4 regions of the Rheinheimera sp. NSM genome follow, and region 1 is predicted to be linked to each of the others. Evidence: predicted binding sites of a transcription regulator. Region 1 holds the regulator's gene; each other region holds the start of a gene.

The links. Region 1 encodes sigma-54, which starts transcription at its own class of promoters, with help from an activator protein. Its sites were predicted from a motif close to TGGCANGNTNCNTGCTT; they were not measured.
Region 2: ACTZWV_RS11900 (flagellar protein MotY) is a predicted target of sigma-54. The motif match lies at 3,579-3,595, and genes of this name have one in related genera.
Region 3: glnA (glutamate--ammonia ligase) is a predicted target of sigma-54. The motif match lies at 2,245-2,261, and genes of this name have one in related genera.
Region 4: ACTZWV_RS09995 (PEP-CTERM sorting domain-containing protein) is a predicted target of sigma-54. The motif match lies at 3,454-3,470, and genes of this name have one in related genera.

Annotation. Positions count from the first base shown of each region.
Region 1 covers NZ_JBQTCI010000001.1:422,696-428,526, forward strand. Annotated here, with positions in the region: gene ACTZWV_RS01840 (K+/H+ antiporter subunit F) at 1-261, shown strand, start outside; gene ACTZWV_RS01845 (Na+/H+ antiporter subunit G) at 271-639, shown strand; gene ACTZWV_RS01850 (HPr family phosphocarrier protein) at 642-914, opposite strand; gene rapZ (RNase adapter RapZ) at 917-1,777, opposite strand; gene ptsN (PTS IIA-like nitrogen regulatory protein PtsN) at 1,774-2,247, opposite strand; gene hpf (ribosome hibernation promoting factor) at 2,255-2,542, opposite strand; gene ACTZWV_RS01870 (RNA polymerase factor sigma-54) at 2,568-4,052, opposite strand; gene lptB (LPS export ABC transporter ATP-binding protein) at 4,102-4,824, opposite strand; gene lptA (lipopolysaccharide transport periplasmic protein LptA) at 4,821-5,309, opposite strand; gene lptC (LPS export ABC transporter periplasmic protein LptC) at 5,299-5,831, opposite strand, start outside.
Region 2 covers NZ_JBQTCI010000003.1:531,698-537,528, forward strand. Annotated here, with positions in the region: gene mnmC (bifunctional tRNA (5-methylaminomethyl-2-thiouridine)(34)-methyltransferase MnmD/FAD-dependent 5-carboxymethylaminomethyl-2-thiouridine(34) oxidoreductase MnmC) at 1-1,161, shown strand, start outside; gene ACTZWV_RS11885 (Hpt domain-containing response regulator) at 1,176-1,832, shown strand; gene ACTZWV_RS11890 (response regulator) at 1,804-2,226, shown strand; gene ACTZWV_RS11895 (hypothetical protein) at 2,294-2,617, shown strand; gene ACTZWV_RS11900 (flagellar protein MotY) at 2,622-3,491, opposite strand; gene rnt (ribonuclease T) at 3,657-4,334, shown strand; gene ACTZWV_RS11910 (Grx4 family monothiol glutaredoxin) at 4,381-4,722, opposite strand; gene sodB (superoxide dismutase [Fe]) at 4,962-5,546, shown strand; gene ACTZWV_RS11920 (PrkA family serine protein kinase) at 5,774-5,831, shown strand, end outside.
Region 3 covers NZ_JBQTCI010000001.1:968,657-974,487, reverse strand. Annotated here, with positions in the region: gene typA (translational GTPase TypA) at 138-1,967, opposite strand; gene glnA (glutamate--ammonia ligase) at 2,315-3,724, shown strand; gene ACTZWV_RS04290 (DUF4124 domain-containing protein) at 3,848-4,366, shown strand; gene glnL (nitrogen regulation protein NR(II)) at 4,445-5,521, shown strand; gene glnG (nitrogen regulation protein NR(I)) at 5,526-5,831, shown strand, end outside.
Region 4 covers NZ_JBQTCI010000003.1:146,252-152,082, forward strand. Annotated here, with positions in the region: gene ACTZWV_RS09980 (polysaccharide biosynthesis/export family protein) at 1-160, opposite strand, end outside; gene ACTZWV_RS09985 (outer membrane beta-barrel protein) at 160-1,353, opposite strand; gene ACTZWV_RS09990 (undecaprenyl-phosphate glucose phosphotransferase) at 1,366-2,763, opposite strand; gene ACTZWV_RS09995 (PEP-CTERM sorting domain-containing protein) at 3,506-4,159, shown strand; gene ACTZWV_RS10000 (DVUA0089 family protein) at 4,346-4,978, shown strand; gene ACTZWV_RS10005 (DUF4886 domain-containing protein) at 5,049-5,831, opposite strand, start outside.

The sequences.
Region 1 (5,831 bases):
AACGTTATTATGCTGGTGTTCGCGATGATCAGTATTGCCTTATTGCTAAACCTGTGGCGTTTACTGCGAGGCCCCAGCCTGCCGGATCGCATACTGGCGCTGGATACTATGTACATTAACAGCATAGCGCTGATTATCCTGTATGGTTTGCTGATGGGCTCTCCACTGTATTTCGAAGCTGCCTTGCTGATAGCAATGCTTGGCTTTGTCAGTACAGTGGCGGTGTGCAAGTTTCTGTTACGCGGCGATATCATTGAATAGGAGTAGCTGATGCAACATTGGATGGAGTGGGCGGTAGCGTTTTTTCTGTTGTTAGGCGGTAGCTTTGTGCTGATTGGTTCTATTGGTCTGAGCAGAATGCCGGACTTCTTTATGCGGTTACATGGCCCGACCAAGGCCACTACCTTAGGCATGGGCGGTATTTTATTGGGTTCTATTTTCTTTTTCAGTGTTTCCGGTGATGTCAGTGTGCACGAATTGTTGATCACCATTTTTCTGCTAATCACTGCACCTATCAGTGCGCACATGTTGATTAAAACAGCGTTGCATCACAAGCTGAAAGCGATACAGAAAACCACAGGTTTAGTGAATATTCATCCAGCACAACAAAAACAACACGACCGGCAACCGAAACCCTAGCGTTAGCTTTCGTCAAAGCCGTTTTTGATCAGATCTACCACGGCGCTGAGTGCCCGCTCAGCGTCTTCCCCTTCAGCACACACCTGCAGCGTTTTGCCTTTGCTGCTGGCCAGCATCAATAAGGCTAATACGCTGCTGGCATCGGCCGTTTTATCTTCCTGTATCAGCTCAATCCGTGCTGTAAACTGCTGGCACAGCTGGGCCAGTTTAGTGGCTGCTCTGGCGTGCAAGCCCAACGGATTAACAATGGTGACAGTTTCACTGAATTTGGGCATGCTCAGGCCTTATTATGATGCCTGACTAATTCGCGGTGACGCAGTTGTACGTCATCGCGTGAACTGCGATAGCTTTCGGCCAGGCTTTCAACCATGTAGACAGAACGGTGCTGGCCGCCGGTGCAGCCGATGGCAATGGTCAGATAGCTGCGGTTATTACGCTCCAGGTGCGGTAGCCAGGTGCTGATAAAACTGTTGATTTGCCAAATATACTTCGCTACTACCGGCTGTGCTGCCAGGTAATCTTTTACCGGTTGATCCAGCCCGGTCAGCGGCTTCAAATCCGGTTCCCAGTGCGGGTTGGGCAAAAAGCGTGCATCAAATACAAAGTCGGCGTCTTTGGGAATGCCGTATTTAAAGCCAAAAGATTCAAACAGAATAACCAGCCGACCGGTTTTTTGCCCGAGAATACGCTCGCGCAATTGTTCGGCTAACTGGTGCACGTTCAAATCAGTGGTGTCGATATACAAATCGGCACGGCTGGAGATCGGATCCAGCAATTGTTGTTCACGCGATATGGCTTCGTCCAGCGACATGGCCTGATGCGATAACGGATGCAGCCGGCGCGTTTCACTAAAGCGTTTAATCAGGCTGGCGTGGTCGGCATCCAGATACAGGATGGTTAAATCCAGTTTACGTGGCAGGTAAGATAAAATGTCTGCCAGTTCATCGGGGTCCTGTGGCAGGTTGCGCACGTCAATACTGACGGCAACACGCTCATATTGGCCCATTACTGTGGTAGCAAGGGTAGGAAGCAGGTTTACCGGGATATTGTCGACACAGTAGTAGCCAAGGTCTTCCATCACACGCAGTGCAACAGACTTGCCTGAGCCGGAGCGACCACTTACTACCAGCAGCTTCATTTTACCGGTTCCATAGCGCTGTACTCCACTAACAGCTGGTACAACTGCTGGTTAGTTTCAGCATGGCGGATTTTTTTCGTCAGCTCTTTTTGGCTGAGTAGCCGTGCTATGCCGGCCAGAGTGCTCAGATGTGCCTGGCACTGATCTTCCGGGATTAAAATGGCGCAGAAGATATCTACCGGTTGGTTGTCGATGGCGTCAAACGGAATGGCTTCTTTACTGACGACAAACACCAACATTGGCTGTGTTACACACTTTAGCTTGCCGTGTGGTATAGCAATACCACCTCCTATGCCGGTTGAGCCGAGCTTTTCACGTGTCATCAGCGCTTCAAGGATACTGTACTCTGTCATATCCGGCAGTTGCTGGTGAGCCAGCTCAGCGATATATTCCAGAATGCGCTTTTTGCTGTTAAAAAGAACTGCACTTTTAGTGCAGTTCTCGGCAAGCATAGAGGTTAAATTCATCATCATCTAATCAGTGTCGGGCTATTTTCTCTTTATGCTTAATGACCTGGCGATCTAACTTGTCTATCAGCTGGTCAATTGCAGCATACATGTTCTCATTCTCAGATACGGCAAACACTTCGCCACCGTTCAGGTGCAGCTTGGCTTCGGCGATCTGCTTCAATTTTTCCACGTTTAGGATCACATGTACATTGTTTATATGATCAAAATGCCGTTCCAGTTTAGCGAACTTGTTGTCTACGTATTCTTTTAAGGCTGAAGTGATTTCAACATGACGACCGGTTAGATTGATTTGCATAGACATATTCCTTCTTTAGGCTTATTTACAGCAAGGTCTTGCGTTGATTTGACGGCGGAATAAACAACGACTCGCGATACTTGGCAATGGTGCGCCGCGCAACGTTAATACCTTGTTCCAGCAGAATGTCAGCCATCTTGCTGTCACTCAGCGGTTTGGCCGGGTTCTCCGCCGCCACTAATTTCTTAATAAAAGCCCGGATAGCAGTGGAAGAACACTCACCGCCGCTCTCCGTACTAACATGACTGGAAAAGAAGAACTTAAGTTCAAATATACCTCGTGGTGTATGCATATACTTGTGCGTGGTAACACGGGAAATGGTGGACTCGTGCATGCCTACCATCTCCGCTACATCGTTCAGCACCATGGGTTTCATGGCTTCCTCACCGTGTTCAAAAAAAGCCTGTTGCTGCTGCACTATACAGTTCGCCACCTTTAACAAGGTTTCATTACGGCTTTCCAGGCTTTTCAAAAACCATTTCGCTTCCTGCAAATGTGAGCGGATAAACTGGCTGTCGGCACTGTTTTTTGCGGTGCGTGACATAGCGGCATATTGCTGGTTTATCCGTACCTTTGGCATGGCATCGGGGTTAAGTTCTACCTGCCAGCGGCCCTTTACTTTCTGCACGCTGACATCCGGAATAACATACTGCTGCTCTTCACGGATAACGTCGGCACCTGGTCTTGGGTTAAGGCTGTGGATCAGCCGCATCACTTCTTTTAACTCATCCTCTTTGAGTCTAGTCACTCGCATCAAAGAACGAAAGTCGCGATTAGCTAAAAATTCTGTATGCTCGCTGATCATGTTGCGGGCTTCGGCTAAAAACGGTGTGTCGGGATCAAACTGACGTAGTTGCACCAACAGGCATTCCTGTACCGAACGGGCGCCAACCCCGACTGGGTCAAATAATTGAATGCGTTTAATCACGGCTTCTACTTCGTCAGCTTCAATGTCGTCGACGCCGAGTGATTCGAGAATGTCTTCACAACTGATGGTTAACAGGCCGTTTTCGTCGATGGCTTCAATGATGATTTCAGCGATGGCGCGGTCAGTGTCAGAGAAGGGGGTAAGTTGCATTTGCCAACGTAAGTAATCCTGCAGGTTTTCGCTGGTCTCACCCTGATAAACATGGTCTTCATCGCCGCTGTTGTTGCCGGCACTTACCGGGGCGGCGCTGACTAAATCATCCCAGTTATTATCCAGCGGTAGATCTTCCTGAATATTCTGTTCGGTCATCGACTCGCTGCTGTCCGGCTCTGCCGGTTCGTAGCTATCGTCAGGGTTATGGTCGACGTCAGTACCGTTGTCAGCTTGTTGTTGTGGTTCTTTGGGGGCGGTGTCAAAGCTATCGTGCTCGTCTTCTGCTTCCAATAACGGATTAGCATCAAGAGCTTCCTGAATTTCCTGCTGCAACTCAATCGTCGACAGTTGTAACAGGCGGATAGCCTGTTGTAACTGCGGCGTCATGGTTAGTTGCTGTCCTAAGCGAAGTTGCAAAGAGGGCTTCATCTACTTCTACCGTTCTCCTGAATGACACGCTGGTATTATTTTTTGCTAACTATAGCCTGAATTGCTCACCCAGGTATACATCACGTACCTTTTGATTCGACAGTACTTCCTGTGGCGGGCCTGACGCAATTAACTCACCATGGCTGACAATATAAGCAGTTTCACACACATCCAGTGTTTCACGCACATTATGGTCGGTAATTAACACGCCGATACCACGTTGACACAGATGTTGAATAATTTTCTTGATATCAAGTACAGAAATTGGATCGACGCCGGCAAAAGGTTCGTCCAGCAGAATAAATGCAGGGTTGGCAGCCAGAGCTCTGGCTATTTCTACGCGGCGGCGCTCGCCACCGGACAAGCTCATGCCCAGGCTGTTCTTAATATGACCGATATGGAATTCTTCCAGCAAATCGTCTGCTACTTCTTCGCGTTTGGCCGGTGTTAAGTCTTTGCGGGTTTGCAAAATGGCCAGCAGGTTGTCATGTACGGTAAGTTTGCGGAAAATAGAGCTTTCCTGCGGCAGATAGCCAATGCCTTGCCTGGCTCTGGCATGGATCGGATCAAAGGTAATATCTTTGTCATTCAGGCTGATAGTGCCTTTGTCAGAGGGCACCAAGCCAACAATCATATAAAAAGTAGTGGTTTTACCGGCTCCGTTAGGGCCAAGTAAGCCGACAATTTGCCCGGCATTCACCTCCAGGCTGACATCTTTAACAACCTGCCGGCCTTTGTAACTCTTGGCCAGATGGGACGCAACTAACTTCATGGATTATTTTTTTCCTCTGGCGTAAAGATGGTGGTAACGCGTTTGGATTCATTGCTTTCGGCACTAAGCTCCTGCTTCTCTACGTTATACCTTATTGTCGAGGCCTTTACTACGCTACCACTTTGCGCCAGTTCGGCATCGCCGGTTAACGTCAGCATCCGGCTGGCGGGTTCGTAGCGTATTTCGTTGGCTTTGGCGGTCACCGGCTGGCCATCAGCCATGAGCTGCGAATAGCTAACCGGGCTGCCGGTAGCGATATAAACCTCTTTGCCCTTACCGGCGCTGGCATTAATTTCCAGTTGATCGGCTTTCATTTGTAACGAGCCCTGAGTAACCACCACGTTGTTGCGATAGGTCAGCACGTTTTCTTTTAACGACGCCAGGTTATCAGCATCTATCTGAATTTGCTGGCTGTAGTCGGGCTGCTGTGCCACTACCACGCTGCTGCTTAGCAGCAACAGAACAGAAATTATTTTATTGGTCATTTTGGTATACCGTTTGCTGGTGTTGTAACAGCTGTAAGCTGCCATTGGTCAAATCAGCCCGCAGGCCACTGCCGTTAATATAGAAACCTTTGCCCTGAATAAATACCGGCGCATCGTTTTGCAAGGTATTGTCCGGAAATAACATTTCCAATGTTTCTGTGTCTATGCGTTCGATCAGTTCGTCCGGCATCAGGCTTACAATACTGACCTGTTGCTCCAGAATTATTCTGTCCTGGTTAAACCAAATGGCCTGACGGCTACTGGCTGTCCAACCGGGTTGATGCTCGTCGTTGTATAGCGTATACAGCGGATTTTCGAATCGGGTGAAGCCAAGCAATTCGAAATGCTCTAACCGATCGGCGCTGACAGTGTCTGCCAGGTAGCCTTGGGCATCATACAAGCGGCGGGTTACCTTTTGTGCTACGTAATCCGGCAACAGTTCCTGATCGGTTTGCAGCGCATCGCCGTCATCTGCCGGTTCGAACCAGAGATAAGCGGCGGTTCCGGCCAGCAGGAAGACAA
Region 2 (5,831 bases), on a different contig from region 1:
ACAGCCTGTTTTGACACGCCAGCAACGCTGCCACAGCCGGCGCCAACGCATGTTACCCTTGTCGGTGGTGGCATTGCCTCAATTTGCACCGCGCTGGCACTGCAACAGCGCGGCATTGCTGTACACCTGATTTGTGAAGACAGCAACGTGGCACTGCAGGCATCACAAAACCGCCAGGGCGCGGTGTATCCTAACCTGCACGCCAACCTGACCGACGACAGCCAACTGCATGTGCAGGCGTTTTTATATGCACGGCATTTTTATCAGTACTGGCATACACAAGGGTTGGATTTTGCCATGGATTGGTGCGGCTTATTGCATCTGGCCAGCAACAAGCTGCTGCAACAGCGCCAGCAAAAATTAATTGATAATGCCTTGTGGCCGCCGCAACTGGTGCAGGCCGTTGACGCGGCCACAGCAAGCGAGTTGGCAGGTTTAGCGCTGCCATACGGCGGCATTTATTTACCGCTGGCCGGCTGGTTAAACCCGCAGCAATTTTGCCAACAGGCACTGGCCTGGCTGCAACAGCAAGCCTCGTTCCGGCTTAGCCTGAACTGTAACGTCAATGCGATATCCGTCAATGCCAACGGCGACTGGCTGTTGCAAACAACGGCAGGCCAGCTTACCGCCCACAACCTGGTGCTGGCCTGTGGCAGCAAGCTGGCGCAATTTTCGCCAACAGCAAAGCTGCCACTGAATAAAATCCGCGGCCAGGTCAGCCATGTGCAAAGTAAAACCATGACAGCGCTGAAAACCGTGCTGTGCCATAAGGGCTATATCACCCCGGGCTGGCAGGGGCTGCATTGTGTTGGCGCTACCTTCGACCGTGGTGCAACAGAAGCTTTTGTCAGCGAGCAGGATAATAGCGAGAATTTACAACTGGTTAATGACCAACTTAACCAACCGGACTGGTTTGCTGACAGCCGGGCCGTAAGTGCGGCAGCGGCGTTCCGGGCTACGGTGCCGGATCATTTGCCGCTGGCAGGAAACATAAACGGACAACCGGGTTTATACGTGCTGGGGGCTATGGGAGCTCGCGGCATTATGTTGTCGCCACTGCTGGCAGAACACCTGGCTTGCCAAATCTGCGCCGAGCCACTACCGTTATCAGTGCAGCTAAAACAGCGGCTACAGCCGAACCGCTTTGGCGCGGCCCGGTAAAGTCAGGATGCAATATGACAAATAGAAAACGGATTTTAATCGCCGAGGACGACATGTACTTGCGCTCTTTGCTCGACGTACAGTGTCAAAGCCTGGGTGTACATACCTGCAGCGTTGAAAATGGTGAGCAGCTGGTTACGGCAGCCCTGAGCTACCAGTATGATATTGTGCTTACCGATATCCAGATGCCGGTATGTGATGGTATCCGGGCCGTGCATTTGCTGCGTCGTCTGGGCTATAACAGACCGGTGTTCGCCATGTCTGCCGACAGCGTTGCTGCTGAGGGTTTTGATCAGGTACTACAAAAACCTGTCGACATTGCCTTTCTTGCCACACTATTGCAGCAAACGCCGCAGCAACACATTGTGCCACTGCAGGTAACAGCGGAACTGGCCAGCTTGTTTTACCAGAACCTGCAGCAACTTAGCCAGCACTTTGCCGAAGCTTTGCAGCACGACGACCTTGAATTGATGCGGCAAATTTGTCATCAGGTTAAAGGTAGTGCCGCCAGCTTTGGTCATGCCGGACTAACGCAATTGGCTGATGCGTTGCAACAGCGTTTAGTAACTGAAGCCAGCAATAACGACTTAACGGAGCAATGCCGGCATTTTTTGCACTTTATCCGGCAAACAGGAGCATCAGATGAAAACGCCAAAGATTCTGCTCGTTGATGATGTTGATTACAGCCGGCAACTCCTGCGCAACAATATTCAGGCGTTATCTGATACCGGGTTGTTAACCCACACCACCTTTAGCTTTTTTAACGCCGGTACAGCAGCTGATGCCAAAGTACTGTTCACGCTGCACCAGCCACACATAGTGTTTCTGGATATTGAGCTACCTGACAGCTCCGGGTTGGAATTATTAGCACAGTTCAAGCAGACAAGGCCGCAGTGCCGTGTCGTTATGATTAGCGGCGCCAGCACTTTGGAAAATGTGACACGAAGTATTCAAATGGGGGCGGAAACCTTTATCGTCAAACCATTCAGTGGTGAGAAAATTTTGTCGGCTATGCGTTTGCTGGAGAAGAAGCAAGACTATGATTTGGCATTAGATATGCCATAACGCTGGGCAAAAGGCCCGGATATTTGCTAATGTATGGCCAGATTAATACTCACACCAAGGATAATACATGCGCGCTGCAGTTTTAATGTGCCTCACACTGGCATTCAGCAGTAATTTGGCCGCCCAAGATTTCTTTCAGATCCCTGTTGCATCTGACGCCCGGGAGTTTGCCCGGCTGGATAATAAAATACCGGCAGTGCTAAGCTATTTTAGTCAGCAGACCGAACAAAGTCTGCGTGATTTTTATATTCAACGTCTGGGCGAGCCGGTAAATGAGCAGACGCTGTACGGCCGGCAGCATTTGTATTTTAACGTCAACAGCAATCAAATCAGGATCTTAATTTCCAGCCAAGATGACTGGCGTCAGGTAGATATTATGGTACAAAACTAAGCCCTCAGGGCTTAGTCATTTGCAACACTACGCGGCGGTTTTTCTTACGTTCAAGTGCAGTATCATTCGGCGCTGCATGGCGCCGCTCACCAAAGCCCTCTACCTGCACTTTATCGGCACTCATCCCTGCTGCAACAAAAAAGCTTTTTACTTTCTCTGCCCGCTTTACCGATAGCTGTTCATTCATCCAACGGCCGCCGTAACTGTCGGTATAGCCCTGAATTTCTATGTATTCAATATCCTGGTCGTATTTTAAGTATTCGGCAATCTGTGCCAGCCGGCGCTGAGACTCACGCGTTAACTGGTCGCCGCCGGTTTCATAACTTAATACCGTAAAGGCGATATCGTCAAAGCTGTATGGCAGTAACGCTGAAATACATTGATTAAACTGCTGATATTGCTTTAAAAATTGTACCGGGTTTATCGAAGCCGCCACCTTGTCATAGGGGCTGTGCCAGTCGCTGAAATAAAAGGTCGGGCTAAAGCCCTGCTCTAATTCGGTGAGCAATGTCCAGGCAGCTTTCTTCGGTAAATCGCCGTTGTACTGTTTCAGCAGCTGCATATTGGCCACCGCTTTGGCCGGCTCTCCGGGCCGCCATGCCGGCGGTACCGACAGTACTTCGGCTAAATCATAGCCATCGGGCAAACGCAGCATTTGCAGTTCAAAATCTAAGTTCAGCGCTTTGCCGGCCACGCTGCGAAATACCGCCTGGCCAAAATGCGGTATTTCATGTTGCAACTGACATTCTAATGGCGTATTACGGTTTAACTGCCATACCGACTGCTCAATACCGGCAGAATATTGACGCAGCTGCGGCTGCGCCAGCAGATGGCAACTAAAGGCCATTACACTAAAAGCTAATAAGGTTCGCATTTTCCGGTTTCCCACCACTATCGGCATATCAAGCCATGCCCTTCAGGGTTTATCTGTACTACTGATACCTGTTACTAATGATATCTAAAGCAAACACTATGCCGTAACAAGACGCTGCGCTAATTTTTTGGCATAATAGCCGCTGATTTGTTAAATGGCGCCGTTATGACACAACCCAATTCTCAACTGGCTCAGCGTTTTCGTGGTTACTACCCTGTAGTTATCGACGTGGAAACCGCAGGCTTTAATGCTAAAACTGATGCCTTGCTGGAAATTGCCGCCACCTTGCTCGATATGGATGAGGACGGCAATTTAATTCCGCTTAAAACCCTGCACTTTCATGTTGAGCCATTCGAAGGCGCCAACCTGGATGCCAGCTCACTGGCATTTAACGGCATAGACCCGTTTAACCCGTTACGTGGTGCCGTACACGAACGTGAAGCCATTACCGAAATATGCAAGGCCGTGCGCAAAGCGCAAAAAGATGCCGGTTGTCAGCGTAGCGTAATAGTGGCGCACAATGCCGCCTTTGATCAGGGCTTTTTAAATGCGGCGATCGAACGGCTTAACTTTAAACGCTCGCCGTTTCATGCGTTTGTTTCGTTTGATACCACCAGCCTGGCCGCATTAGCGGTGGGCCAAACCGTATTGGCAAAAGCCTGTAAAGCTGCTGGCATAGCATTTGACAATAAAGAAGCACACAGTGCGCTGTACGACACCGAGCGTACTGCCGAATTATTCTGCTATATCGTCAATAGCTGGAAACAGTTGGGCGGCTGGCCGATGGCCAATATCCAGCCGGATGACAGTGCTGGGGATGATGACACTGACGCTGTCGCATAACAGCACGAAGGCCGCAAACAGCGGCCTTCGTTTTTTGCAGCAGGGTTTATTCTGCCGCAGTATCGGTTTTGTGTTTTGCCGCGGTTTCTTTAATTAACGGCTGCAATTCACCACGCTGAAACATTTCCAGCACGATATCACAACCGCCAACCAGTTCACCGTCAACCCACAACTGCGGGAAGGTTGGCCAGTTCGCGTACTTGGGTAATTCAGCACGAATATCCGGGTTTTGCAAAATATCGACATAGGCAAACTGTTCGCCACACGCTATCAGCGCTTGCGATGCCTGTGCTGAGAAGCCGCAACTGGGAAATTTCGGTGAGCCCTTCATAAACAACAGAATAGGGTTTTCAGCAATTTGCTGTTTTATTTTGTCCAGCGTTTCCATTAATACCTCACAACAAGTGCATTTCTACATTGGCTGACATTTTACGCTGTTCTGTGCGCTGTGGCACTTGAGATTTACGAAAAAATCCCCACTTCCGTGTTACAACGTACCAAACTGATCATCAAAGCGCGTTACACTGGATCAGCTTATAATCAGACACTGCAAAACTTGAGTATTTTAGTCAGGTTTTGTAGTCTACGCCATGCAGACATCATAAACAACGCCAACGGAGAACGACAATGGCCTTTGAATTACCCGCATTACCTTATGCAAAAGACGCCTTAGCGCCACACATTTCAGCCGAGACGCTGGAATACCACTACGGCAAACACCACAATACTTATGTAGTGAAGTTAAACGGCTTAATTGAAGGTACTCCTTTCGCCGGTAAGTCACTGGAAGAGATCGTTCGCAGCTCAGAAGGTGGTGTATTTAATAACGCCGCTCAGGTATGGAACCATACTTTTTACTGGCACTGTTTATCACCAAACGGTGGTGGCGAGCCAACCGGTGCTGTAGCTGACGCCATCAATGCCAAGTGGGGCTCTTTCGCCGCTTTTAAAACAGCGTTTAACGACAAAGCCGTAAATAACTTTGGCTCAAGCTGGACCTGGTTAGTGAAAAAAGCCGATGGCAGCCTCGACATCGTCAACACCAGCAACGCAGCTACGCCATTAACCGATACCAGCCTTACACCGGTAATGACAGTAGATCTGTGGGAACACGCTTACTACATCGACTACCGCAATGCGCGGCCAACCTACCTGGATGCATTCTGGGCGCTGGTTAACTGGAAGTTTGCTAACGAAAACTTCGCCAAATAACACTATTGTTCTGCACAAAACCCGGCTGATGCCGGGTTTTTTGTCCGCCTTGCTTTACATTTCGGCCGTTCGGCCTGACTAAACCTTTTCCCTGCCACAGCCTACAGCCTGAAGAAAATTGTAGATTTTTCTGTCAATTAGACAGGCGGGAATCCGCTTTACTGTCTAACCTTAGAGTAACAGCCAGGCTGCTACCCTTTCCCGATGTTTATAAGCCGGAGGTGCAAATGAGTATTTTTGAGCACTACAAATCACGCTACGAGGCTGCCAAAGAAGAAGAGTATA
Region 3 (5,831 bases), 550 kb from region 1:
CATAAATACTGCCAGAGGATACAAGAAAAGCAGTAACTCAACCAGCATCGTTGAAGACTATAAATTGCTAAGTACTGAATATTACGTAAAAAAAAGCCGGCATCAATGCCGGCTTTTTGTCAGCTCGCTAAACGGTATTAACCGCGGCTGGCGCGCTTACGATCGTTTTCTGTCAGGTGACGTTTACGGATACGGATCGACTTAGGTGTAACTTCTACCAGTTCGTCGTCGTCAATAAACTCTAATGCCTGCTCCAAAGTGTAACGGATTGGCGGTACCAGGTTGATGGCTTCATCAGTACCGGAAGCGCGCACGTTAGTTAACTGCTTACCTTTCAAACAGTTAACTGTTAAGTCGTTGCTACGGCTGTGAATACCGATAACCTGACCTTCGTACACTTCTTCAGCGTGGCTGATAAACATCCGGCCACGTTCCTGTAAGGAGAAAATGGCATAACCGGCTGCTTTACCCATAGCATTAGAGATCATGACACCGTTGGTGCGCTGACCGATAGTGCCACCTTTGTGCGCACCGTAGTGGTCAAAGCTGTGGTACATCAAACCGGTACCTGAGGTAATGGTCATAAATTCGGTACGGAAACCAATTAAACCACGGCTTGGCATTAAGAAATCCATCCGGATACGGCCTTTACCGTCTGGCTGCATATTGGTCATTTCAGCTTTACGCTCGCCCATACGTTCCATGATAGAGCCCTGGTTCTGCTCTTCACAGTCGATAGTAACGTTTTCCATAGGCTCCATCTTCGCGCCGTCAACCACTTTCATGATTACTTCAGGGCGTGATACGGCTAATTCGAAACCTTCGCGACGCATATTTTCAATTAGTACACCAAGGTGCAATTCGCCACGACCGGATACTTTGAACTTATCACCGTCTTCGGTTTCTTCAACCCGCAGTGCTACGTTGTGTTTCAGCTCGTTAGTTAAACGCTCTAAAATCTGACGCGAGGTAACAAACTTACCTTCTTTACCGGCGAAAGGTGACGTATTTACCTGGAATGTCATGGTAACAGTAGGTTCATCGACCTGCAGGGCAGGCAATGCTTCTACTTTAGTGGTGGCACAAATAGTGTCAGAGATTTTCAGCTCACCCAAACCGGTAAAAGCCACGATATCACCGGCATTCGCTTCTGCCGTTTCAACGCGCTCTAAACCCAGGTAACCGAATACCTGGCCTACTTTACCGTTACGCTTACTACCGTCAGCACCCACAATGGTGACCTGCTGGTTTGATTTTAAGCTGCCACGTTTAATACGACCGATACCGATAATGCCCAGGTAGCTGGAGTAATCCAGCTGTGATACCTGTAACTGGGTTTCGCCGTCCAGTTCAACTGACGGCGGCGCTACGTGTTTTACAATGGCTTCAAACAGATCAGTGATATCCGTTTTTGGCTCGTTGTAATCCAGTGTCGCCCAGCCGTTTAATGCCGAGGCGTATACAATAGGGAAATCTAACTGCTCGTCAGTAGCACCTAAGTTATCAAACAGGTCAAATACCTGGTCGATAACCCAATCCGGACGTGCACCCGGGCGGTCGATTTTATTCACTACCACAATCGGCTTTAAACCGTGTGAGAAGGCCTTTTGCGTTACAAAGCGTGTTTGCGGCATTGGGCCGTCAACGGCGTCAACCAACAGTAATACTGAGTCGGCCATTGACAGTACGCGCTCTACTTCACCACCGAAGTCGGCGTGGCCGGGCGTATCAAGGATATTAATGTGGTAACCGTTCCAGCGCACCGAAGTGTTCTTTGCCAGGATAGTTATACCGCGCTCAGATTCCTGCGCATTCGAATCCATTACGCGCTCCTGTAATTTGGCGCGGGCATCAAAGGTGCCAGACTGCTGCAGCAGTTTGTCAACCAGGGTGGTTTTACCATGGTCAACGTGCGCAATAATGGCAACATTGCGCAGCTTTTCTAAGTAGGTCGCGGTAACGCTCATGTAAATATATCCTCTGTGGCACTAGATGACCGTAATGACCACCAGGCAAAACTAACTGAAACTAAAGGGCGCATATTCTACTCTGTTTTTACCGGGAAAGAAAAACAGCAACTGCGGTTTCGGCGATTTTTTTTATCGGCGGGGTAATATGCAGCTACACTTACCCCTGCCCGTGCCGCACCAGAATAGAGCTTGTCAGCACCAAAATGGTGCGCAGCAGCTTTACCCAAGCGCACCACGCCAAAGCATATTCAAATTATTCAACAACTTAGGTTATTGGCATATATCTGGCATTTAATGGCGCAACACCGCTAAATCAGTTCAAAACAGATTAATTGGAGGAATGCATGTCTGCATCATCTGTACTGAGTTTAATTAAAGAAAATGAAGTGAAGTTTGTAGATTTACGTTTTACCGACACCAAAGGTAAAGAGCAGCATGTGACTGTTCCTGTTAACCAAATTACCGCAGACTTCTTTGAAGACGGTAAAATGTTTGACGGCTCTTCTATTGCCGGTTGGAAAGGTATTAACGACTCAGACATGATCCTGATGCCGGACGCTTCTACTGCGGTATTAGACCCGTTCTTTGAAGAAACCACCTTAAACATTACCTGTGACGTAATCGAACCCAGCACCATGCAGGGCTACGACCGCGATCCGCGCTCTATCGCCAAACGCGCTGAAGAGTACCTGAAATCTACCGGTATCGCTGACACTATCTTGTTTGGCCCGGAGCCGGAATTCTTTATGTTTGACGACATCCGTTTTGAAACTACGATGTCAGGTTCATTCTTTAAAATTAACTCAACTGAAGCGGCCTGGAACTCAGGTACCAGCTATGAAGATGGTAACAAAGGCCACCGTCCAAGCGTAAAAGGCGGTTACTTCCCGTTACCACCGGTAGATTCGGGCCATGATATCCGTAGCGCCATGTGTATGGTGCTGGAAGAAATGGGACAAACCGTTGAAGCGCACCACCACGAAGTTGCTACTGCCGGCCAGAACGAGATCGCTACCAAGTTCAACAGCTTAACTAAGAAAGCCGATGAAGTGCAGCAACTTAAGTACGTTATTCACAACGTTGCGCACCTGTATGGCAAAACCGTAACCTTTATGCCGAAGCCGTTAGTAGGTGATAATGGTTCAGGTATGCACTGTCACCAATCTCTGGCGAAAGACGGTGTAAACCTGTTTGCCGGTGATAAATATGCCGGTCTGTCTGAAACCGCGCTGTACTATATCGGCGGCATTATTAAACATGCTAAGGCCATTAACGCCTTTACCAACCCGTCGACTAACTCATACAAGCGTTTAGTACCGCACTTTGAAGCACCGGTAATGCTGGCGTATTCTGCGCGTAACCGCTCAGCGTCTATCCGTATCCCGTTGGTACCAAGTGCCAAAGCGCGTCGTATTGAATGCCGCTTCCCGGATCCGGCAGCTAACCCATACCTGGCTTTTGTAGCTCAGCTGATGGCTGGCCTGGACGGTATTCAGAACAAAATTCACCCGGGCGATGCAATGGATAAAGACTTGTACGACTTACCGGCAGAAGAAGCCGCTAACATTCCACAAGTTTCCACCTCACTGGAAGAAGCCCTGAACGAGCTGGACAAAAACCGCGCTATCTTTACTAAAGGCGGCGTAATGTCTGATGCGATGATCGATGCTTATATTGACATTAAACGTGGCGAAGCCCGCAGAGTGGCAGTATCTGTTCATCCGCTGGAATTTGAACTGTATTACAGCGTTTAACGCCGCTGGCTGATAAAAAGCTCACTTCGGTGAGCTTTTTTTTTGTAGAAAAAGAACACAAAGCAAGCTAGAGTAGCGCGATGGAACTACAATAATAAATATAAAATGGATCTTAGTTAACCAATGAATAAAGTATTGTTTATTTTCATATTATTGTTTGTTGCAATGCCAATAATGGCGCAAGACAGTAAAAAGGTGTTTGTTACCCGCGACGCCAATGGTGTGCTGGTATTTTCTGACAGCCCGCAACCGGGCGCTGAGGAGCTGAATTTATCCAGTCGCGCTAACATCATGGAAGCAACAGACCCAACCCTGCCGGCACGCAAAGCCCCGCCGGTTGAACCCTTTACGGTAGAAATTGTACAGCCGGAAGATCAGGGTACGGTGCGCGACAATACCGGTTCAGTCTATGTTTCCGGCAAAATCAGCCCGATGTTTCAACGTGGCCTTCGCGTACGGTTATTAATTGATGGCCAGGCCAAAGTAGAACCACAAAACAATGCAGTATTTATTCTGCGCGATATAGAGCGTGGCGAACACAAACTCCAGATGGAACTTTTTGATCAAAACGGCAAGCTTATTGCAACAAGTCCTGTAACGACCTTCTATTTACATAGAGCCTCGGCAATATCACCAAATTAGTGCGTATGCTATGCAATTCAGCCTGAACTGAATTACACTGTCAACTTAGCGCACCAATTTGGTGCAAAGGGTGAAACAGTGACTGATATAACAATACCGACAGAACAGCTATACGCACATATTACCGAGCAGTTAACCACAGCTATTATGCTGCTGGATGCGGATTTAACCATTCGTTACTTTAATACCGCCTGCTGTGCAGTACTGGGTTTGGGTGAAAAGCGTTTATCTGCACAACATTTCCCTGAGTTGTTCCAACATATCGATATCAGCAGCCAACATTTTTTCAGCGCACTGAGCAGTAAACAGGGTTTTGGCGTCAGCGATGTACAGGCGGTGCTGGCCGATGGTCGCCATCTGCTGTTGGATATATCAGTGACCATCAGTGAAAATCCGGCCGGCCACTTGCTGCTGGAAATCCGCCACGTCGATCAGCAACGCAAAATCAGCCTGGAAAGCCTGCAACAGCACCAACACCTGGCTGCGCGTGAGCTGATCCGCGGTCTGGCACATGAAATTAAAAACCCGCTCGGCGGCCTGCGCGGTGCTGCACAGCTGCTGGAAGAAACCCTGTCCGATGAGTTAAAAGAATATACTCAACTGATTATTGCCCAGGCCGACCGGTTAAGAAACCTGGTTGACCGGCTGCTTGGGCCTTATCGTCCGGCGCAGCGGGTACAAAGCAACCTGCATCAAATGATAGAACAAGTGCGTCAGTTAGCCCTGATGGATAATCCCGGCCAGGTGCAGTTCAGCCGCGACTACGACCCCAGCATACCGGATTTCGCTTTTGACCCGGAGTTACTCGAACAGGCCTTGCTGAACATTGTACGTAACGCCCAGCAAGCACTGGAACATACGCCTCAGCCGGCTATTTGCTTACAAAGCCGCGTACTGCACCAGCACACACTACACGGCAAGCGTTACAAACTGGTAGCACTGATCCGCGTGATCGACAATGGCCCGGGCATCCCGAACGACATTAAAGACACCCTGTTTTACCCTATGGTTAGCGGCAAAGCCGGTGGCACCGGTTTGGGCTTATCTATCGGCCAAACTTTAATCCACCAACACGGTGGTTGGATCGATTGCGACAGCTGGCCGGGCCATACCGAATTTACCCTATACCTGCCAATTGCAGACACTGAGGATTGAACTAATGAGTCATACTGTATGGATTATTGATGACGACAATTCTATCCGTTGGGTGCTGGAAAAAGCCCTGGCCCGCGCGGATATTCTATGTGAGAGCTATGCCTCCGCCGATTTAATGCTGCAACGGTTGGAGTATGATCAGCCCGCTGTTGTGGTCTCAGATATCCGTATGCCGGGTACCGATGGCATGGCGTTATTAAGCCGGCTACAAGAATTGGCACCGGAGCTGCCGGTGATCATCATGACCGCCCATTCCGATTTAGACAGCGCGGTTAATGCCTTTAAACGCGGCGCCTTTGAATATTTGCCC
Region 4 (5,831 bases), on a different contig from region 1:
CACTGTCCGTCAACTGGGTTTGCAGTTCCATATCATCCTGGCCAAACACCTTAATACTGATCTTATCACCGGCGCCAAGCAGATAGCTGTCATCTGCCAAAACGTTCAGGCTGGCAAATGCCAGCCCGCCTATTAACCACAACTGCTTCATTGTTAACATCAGAAACCTGCTTGTACACCAACATAGAATACGTTTTTGTCAAAACGGATATTCTGCACCGTAGAAGACTTACGCGTCAGATCGGTACCGGCCGTTAACATAATGTTAGTGCGCAGCAGGTAGTTAGCCGCCAAGCTCAGCGTTTTGGTTTTATCCGTGCGATCGGCACCGGAGTAATCTTCATGGCTGTAATTAAAACCGGCCGTGCTGGAAAATAAGTCAGACCAATCGTGCGTCCAGCTTACACCGTGCAGCGTTTCTTTCACGTAATCGCCTTCAACATTAGGATCTTTCGCCTGACGCCCGGTAGTCAGTGTGAAAGTAGAGTAGCTTAACGGTGCATAAGCCACTGCGGCTTCCCACGTCAGGCCACTGAAATCTTTACGTTCAACGCTGTCGAAGTCTTTGTCCTGGTAACCAATGCGGAAGCTACCCGAGGTTAACGCCGAGGCTTCCCATTCCATACCCACACGGTATTTGGTGGTGATGCTGTCACGTTTACCGGTAGGATCAACCAAGTCATAAGAAATATCTTCGCGGATAATCTCTGCCACTACACTGGTGGTCGCCTGAGTGTCATAGTAAAACGCTGCACCGTAAGAGAATTTGTCAAAATTACGCACGCTGGTCAGCGCTTCGTAATTAGTGAACTCTTTATCAAAATAACCCGCCATTACGCGCAACCGTGCCGGGGTAGACATAGCACCGTATTCGTAGTGGGCCTTGAGATTCCACGTATCAAATTCAGCCGGTTCATCCTGCAGGTTACCTAATCCTTCAGATACCCCGGTACCACGATCTTCATGGCCGGACACATATTCCACACCGGCTTCAAACCGGTTGCTTTGGTTCAGTTCAACTTTTGCCATAGCATCTGCATAAAAATCCAGATAGTTATCATCTGAACTGGAGAAATAAGTGCCGCTGGCCACGCTTAGTGTAGAGGTGTACACATTAGCGCCATCTTGTAACAAAGCGCGCAGGCTTGGTGTTACTGCAAAAATCCAGCTGGACTCTTCATTAGTGCTGGTACTGGCAATGTTGTCATTATGGGCTAAACGGGCTTGCACCATAGGTGTGAAGTCAATACCGCTCTCTGTAGTAATAGCAGCCGCAGTCATTTCGTTTGCAGCCAGATTTGCCGACAAACTAACAGCAGCGATAGCCAGCGTAATGCGTGAAATTTTAAACATTGAACGTCCTTATTAATAAGCGTTTTTGTTAATAAAACCTTTGAGCAAGGTGTTAAGGATAATTTTGATATCAAACAGCAGTGACCAGTTGCGGATGTAATCCAGGTCGAATTTTACCCGCATTTCCATCTTTTCCAGGGTATCCGTTTCGCCGCGCCAACCGTTTATCTGGGCCCAGCCGGTAATGCCGGGGCGCATTTTATGGCGCAACATATAAAAGGCAACCTGCTTACGGTACTCTTCGTTGTGCGCTACAGCGTGCGGGCGTGGCCCCACTACTGACATATCGCCCATTAACACATTAAAAAACTGCGGTAATTCGTCCAATGAGGTACGGCGTAAAAAAGCGCCAACCGGCGTTATGCGGCTGTCATTGCGCTTGGCCTGTATTACCTTGCCGCCATTTTCCATAGTGCGCATAGAGCGGAATTTGTACACACCGATACGGCGGCCATCCAGGCCATAACGGTCTTGTTTAAACAGGACCGGCCCCTTGGAGGTAAACTTGACTGCAGCGGCAATTAATACCAGCAACGGCGCTATAGCCAACAGCACGCTGGCGCTGAAAGCAATATCAAAGCTACGCTTATAAAAGTCCTGGATACCAAAGCCCGGCGATTCAAACACACTGATGGTATCAACATCACCAACATTACCAATACGGCCATGCATCAGGTTCTTCATCAGAAAATCCGGCACCAGTAACACATCTACTGTGCTGTCGCCCAGGGCGGTAATCATATCAGCCACACGCTGCTCGGCCAGCATTGGTAAGCAAATATACAGTTTTACCAATTCACCGCTGCGCGCCAGTGCCACCGCTTGCTCAATACCGCCACGTATATGCTGGCGCGCATCAACCGGCAGCCGGTCTGTAGTTCTGTCATCAAAAAAGCCGATACACTCAAAGCCCAGCTCAGGGTGGTTGGTTATTTCATTCAGTAAATTCAGGCCACTGCCGGTGGCGCCGATAATCGCCACTTTCTGCATTGCTAAACCACGGCGGCGTTGCATGGTTTTGATCACTCTGGCGCCAATACGCCACAAAGCCAGGGTAACTAAAGAGGCAACATACCAGCCGACTAATACTGCACGCGAGAAAGCTTCCGACTGCTTAAACAGGAAAAGTGCCGCCAGCACCAATAAAAATGCCAGCGTATGTGCTACCGCCAGCAGTACCAGCATGCGCGAAAAGCGCCCCACCCGCCAGGAACGGTATAACTGTACAGACTCTGCTAAATAGGAATAACACACCAGATAGCCGCACAGCAGCAGGCCGTATTTGCTGTTTAGCGTCACGTCATACATAGCGGCGCCCAAGACAAACACCGCAGCCAGGATCAGTAAATCTATCAGCCGGTAAATAACAGAAGAGGCATGGCCGGTATATCTAAACGTTTGTTTATTCACTGTGTTAACTCCGTTTAACTGTCGTAAAGCATGGGCATCTGACACTGCAAGGCGCAATGCCGCTGAGAAAAGTATGCCGTTGTACACTCAGGGCGGATAAAGCAAACCGCTTCTGCGCTGAATATCTGTTTGTAACCAATACCGCCACGCAAGCTAAGCTTGTACTATTATCTGCAAGGTAATTTGTTACTGCATGCTGTACTTAAAACGCCGACAATTTATCACATCGCGCGCTCAATGCAAGCAAAAATACCCACATATATACACCCACAGTTTACATAAGGTTATCATCGATACAATTCGATTAAAAAACAACCGTATCGATTAAAATATCACCAGAAAACCGCAATACTCACCAAAACAGTGCATGGCAGTAGTAATCTCACTGTAAGCGGTATTTATACAACTTTAATTAATCATTAAATTTCAACAGCTTAATTAAATAAAGCCCTAACAACTGCACTTTACTCATGCATATGCTATTCCACACCTGCCAGCCTGAACACAATCTGAACACATATTTATTACAACAAGACGACAAAATGGCGCAAAATCCAGCTTTTTGTTCAACCTGAAGCTCAAACCGCCAGCCTAAATTGTAAATATCAAGGCAATTTTAAATGTGTCATAAAATCTTACAGTTAACAAACAGCAAGATTATAATAGACTGTATTTAAACAACTTTAAAACAGGAATGAATATTGCATTGTAAATTTTGAGTATCCAAAAAAGGTGATGCATTATGAAAAATACGTTAACAAAGGTTTTATCCGCCACTGCGCTGTGTTTCAGCCTGAGTAGCCATGCAGCGCTAATTCAGGTATCTGCTACCGACACGGCGCCGGGCAGCAGCAGCTATCTGGCGCCAGGTGCCGGTGATGTGGGTGGTTTCCCAACCCCTTACAGCCCGGGTTCATCAATTCAACCGCAAAATCTGTTTGATGCTATGGACGATATCCGTATCGCCAGCCGGCTGGATCTGAGCGCTCTGGACCGCAACAGCGACAATGGTGATCCGGCTCTGGGTTGGGATCTGGACCAACTGGAGTGGTACACCGAGTTTTACTACTTTGACACCCTGCTGGACGACTGGCAGCAAGTCACTTCCTGGTATGCTTTTATCAGTTGGGATCAGGTAGAAACCTGGCAAGCAGATCCGGAACTTACCGGGATTGACTTCTGGACCGGTGACGTGCGTGGCTTCCTTACTGACAGCAGTTGGTTAGCCGGCGACTGGTTAGCGGTTTCCAGCTTTGAAGGTGCAAGCAACACTGTAAACAACACCTTTTTCTCAGTACGCGATCCTGCAAACATACCGGAGCCGGCCAGCTTAGCGCTGTTTGGTTTAGCCTTAGCCGGTATTGGTATTCGCCGCAGAAAGCAACAACCGCTTTAGTTTGAAAAGCCGCTGTTTGCCCTGCTTCGGCGGGGCTTTTTTCGTTGCTACGCTTTAATGTCAGTATTTTTTACACCATTATATTTCATCGCACTAAATGCTTTACAAATCAAATACTTTAGTAATGGCATAAATACTGCTAAGTACTGGTTTAGCTGAATTATGTTGTAGCCACCAGGAGTAAAAATGAAAGCCACTACTAAGCTGTTATTTGTATTAGCCACTGCAGTTTTTGCCTTTGCTGTTAAAACCCACGCCACACCAATTGTTATCAACGCCGCATTACACGATTATCAAAGCAACCAAAGCTATTATCGCACTGTTGATTTTTATCAGTTTTCCTCCACCGGCGGTTTAGCCAGCTTTGATATTCTGGCGTGGGGCTACCAGGGCAGCTACTTAGACAGTATGTTATGGTTGTTTCAGGATGACGGTGATTTAGGAGTGTCAGCTTTACTTACACAAAATGACGACTTTTGGTCATTAACTGGTCGCGGTTTTACCGACGGCAGCACCAGCGCGCTGGATTCGTATTTAAGTTTTAATTTTTCCGCCGGCAATTATCTGTTAGCCGTAGGCAGCTGCTGTAATTATGGTGCCCACGATATTATCGACGGTATGCAGTGGAATGGTGCAGCCAGCTATGACAACCCAACCTTGTACCGCACTTTGCCGTACCAGTTAACCGTAAATGGCGCGGTAAGTAACTTTCGCCCGCAAGACACGGCTATCAGCAATATACCGGAACCGGCATCTATTGCTTTATTAGGTATGGGGTTGTTGGCGTTACGCCTGTATCGCAAAAAAGCCGCTGTTTAACTACTGCTTGCCCAACTCAGCCCCGTAATCCGGGGCTTTTATATGCCGTTGCCAACAAGACCCTATAGCACTAATTAGTTTGCTCATTATGTTGCTTAACAGCCCGGTGGGCTAACGCGCGCAGCTCGGCGGCAAATTTAGCATCAAGCCCTTCAGGCACAAAATCGACATTAACAACCGACTCATTAAACAGCACTTCATACCAAACACTGGCGGTAAGGTATTTCCCGGCGATGTCCAAATGCGCGCCATCATCACTGTAAAGCATGTTAGAACGTTGCTTAATAGACGGCGCATTCTCAATACTTGCAGCCTGTTTCGTGTTGTTGGTGCTGGCTTTTTCTTCATCATCCGCTTTTGGCAATTGTTGATATGCCAGAGACATTGCATCGGCGGAGGGGATTATCGCTAAGCCGTACCTGGCAGCAAACCGGTTGTAAGCCTGTGTAAGTTGGCTATGCATATCAGTATGGCTCACCGGCCCTTCTTGCTGCTGTTTAAACATTAAGTGCTCATCATGATAAGCCCAGGTTTTATGCAGCAGTATTTTTGCGCCAGGGGCGTCACGTTTAATCTGAGATATCAGCGTTTCGCCATAGGGTTCAAAAGTAGCGAGGTCGACGCTCTGCCGGCTAGTCTGCTGAATAGTAATGACATCCCACTTCTCTGCTTTAAGTGCATCGTCTAAACTGACATTTGGCACAGCACCAGTATAGTTCTTCAGAACCCGCGTTACCTTGTAAGCCCTGCCATCAGGTTCATTCTGGCGCGCTAGCTGTAAGAAGTCTGCATGACACTGTAACGAACAGCCTCCCTTACTTGCTGCAAATATTGTTATTTTTCGTCCACCGGC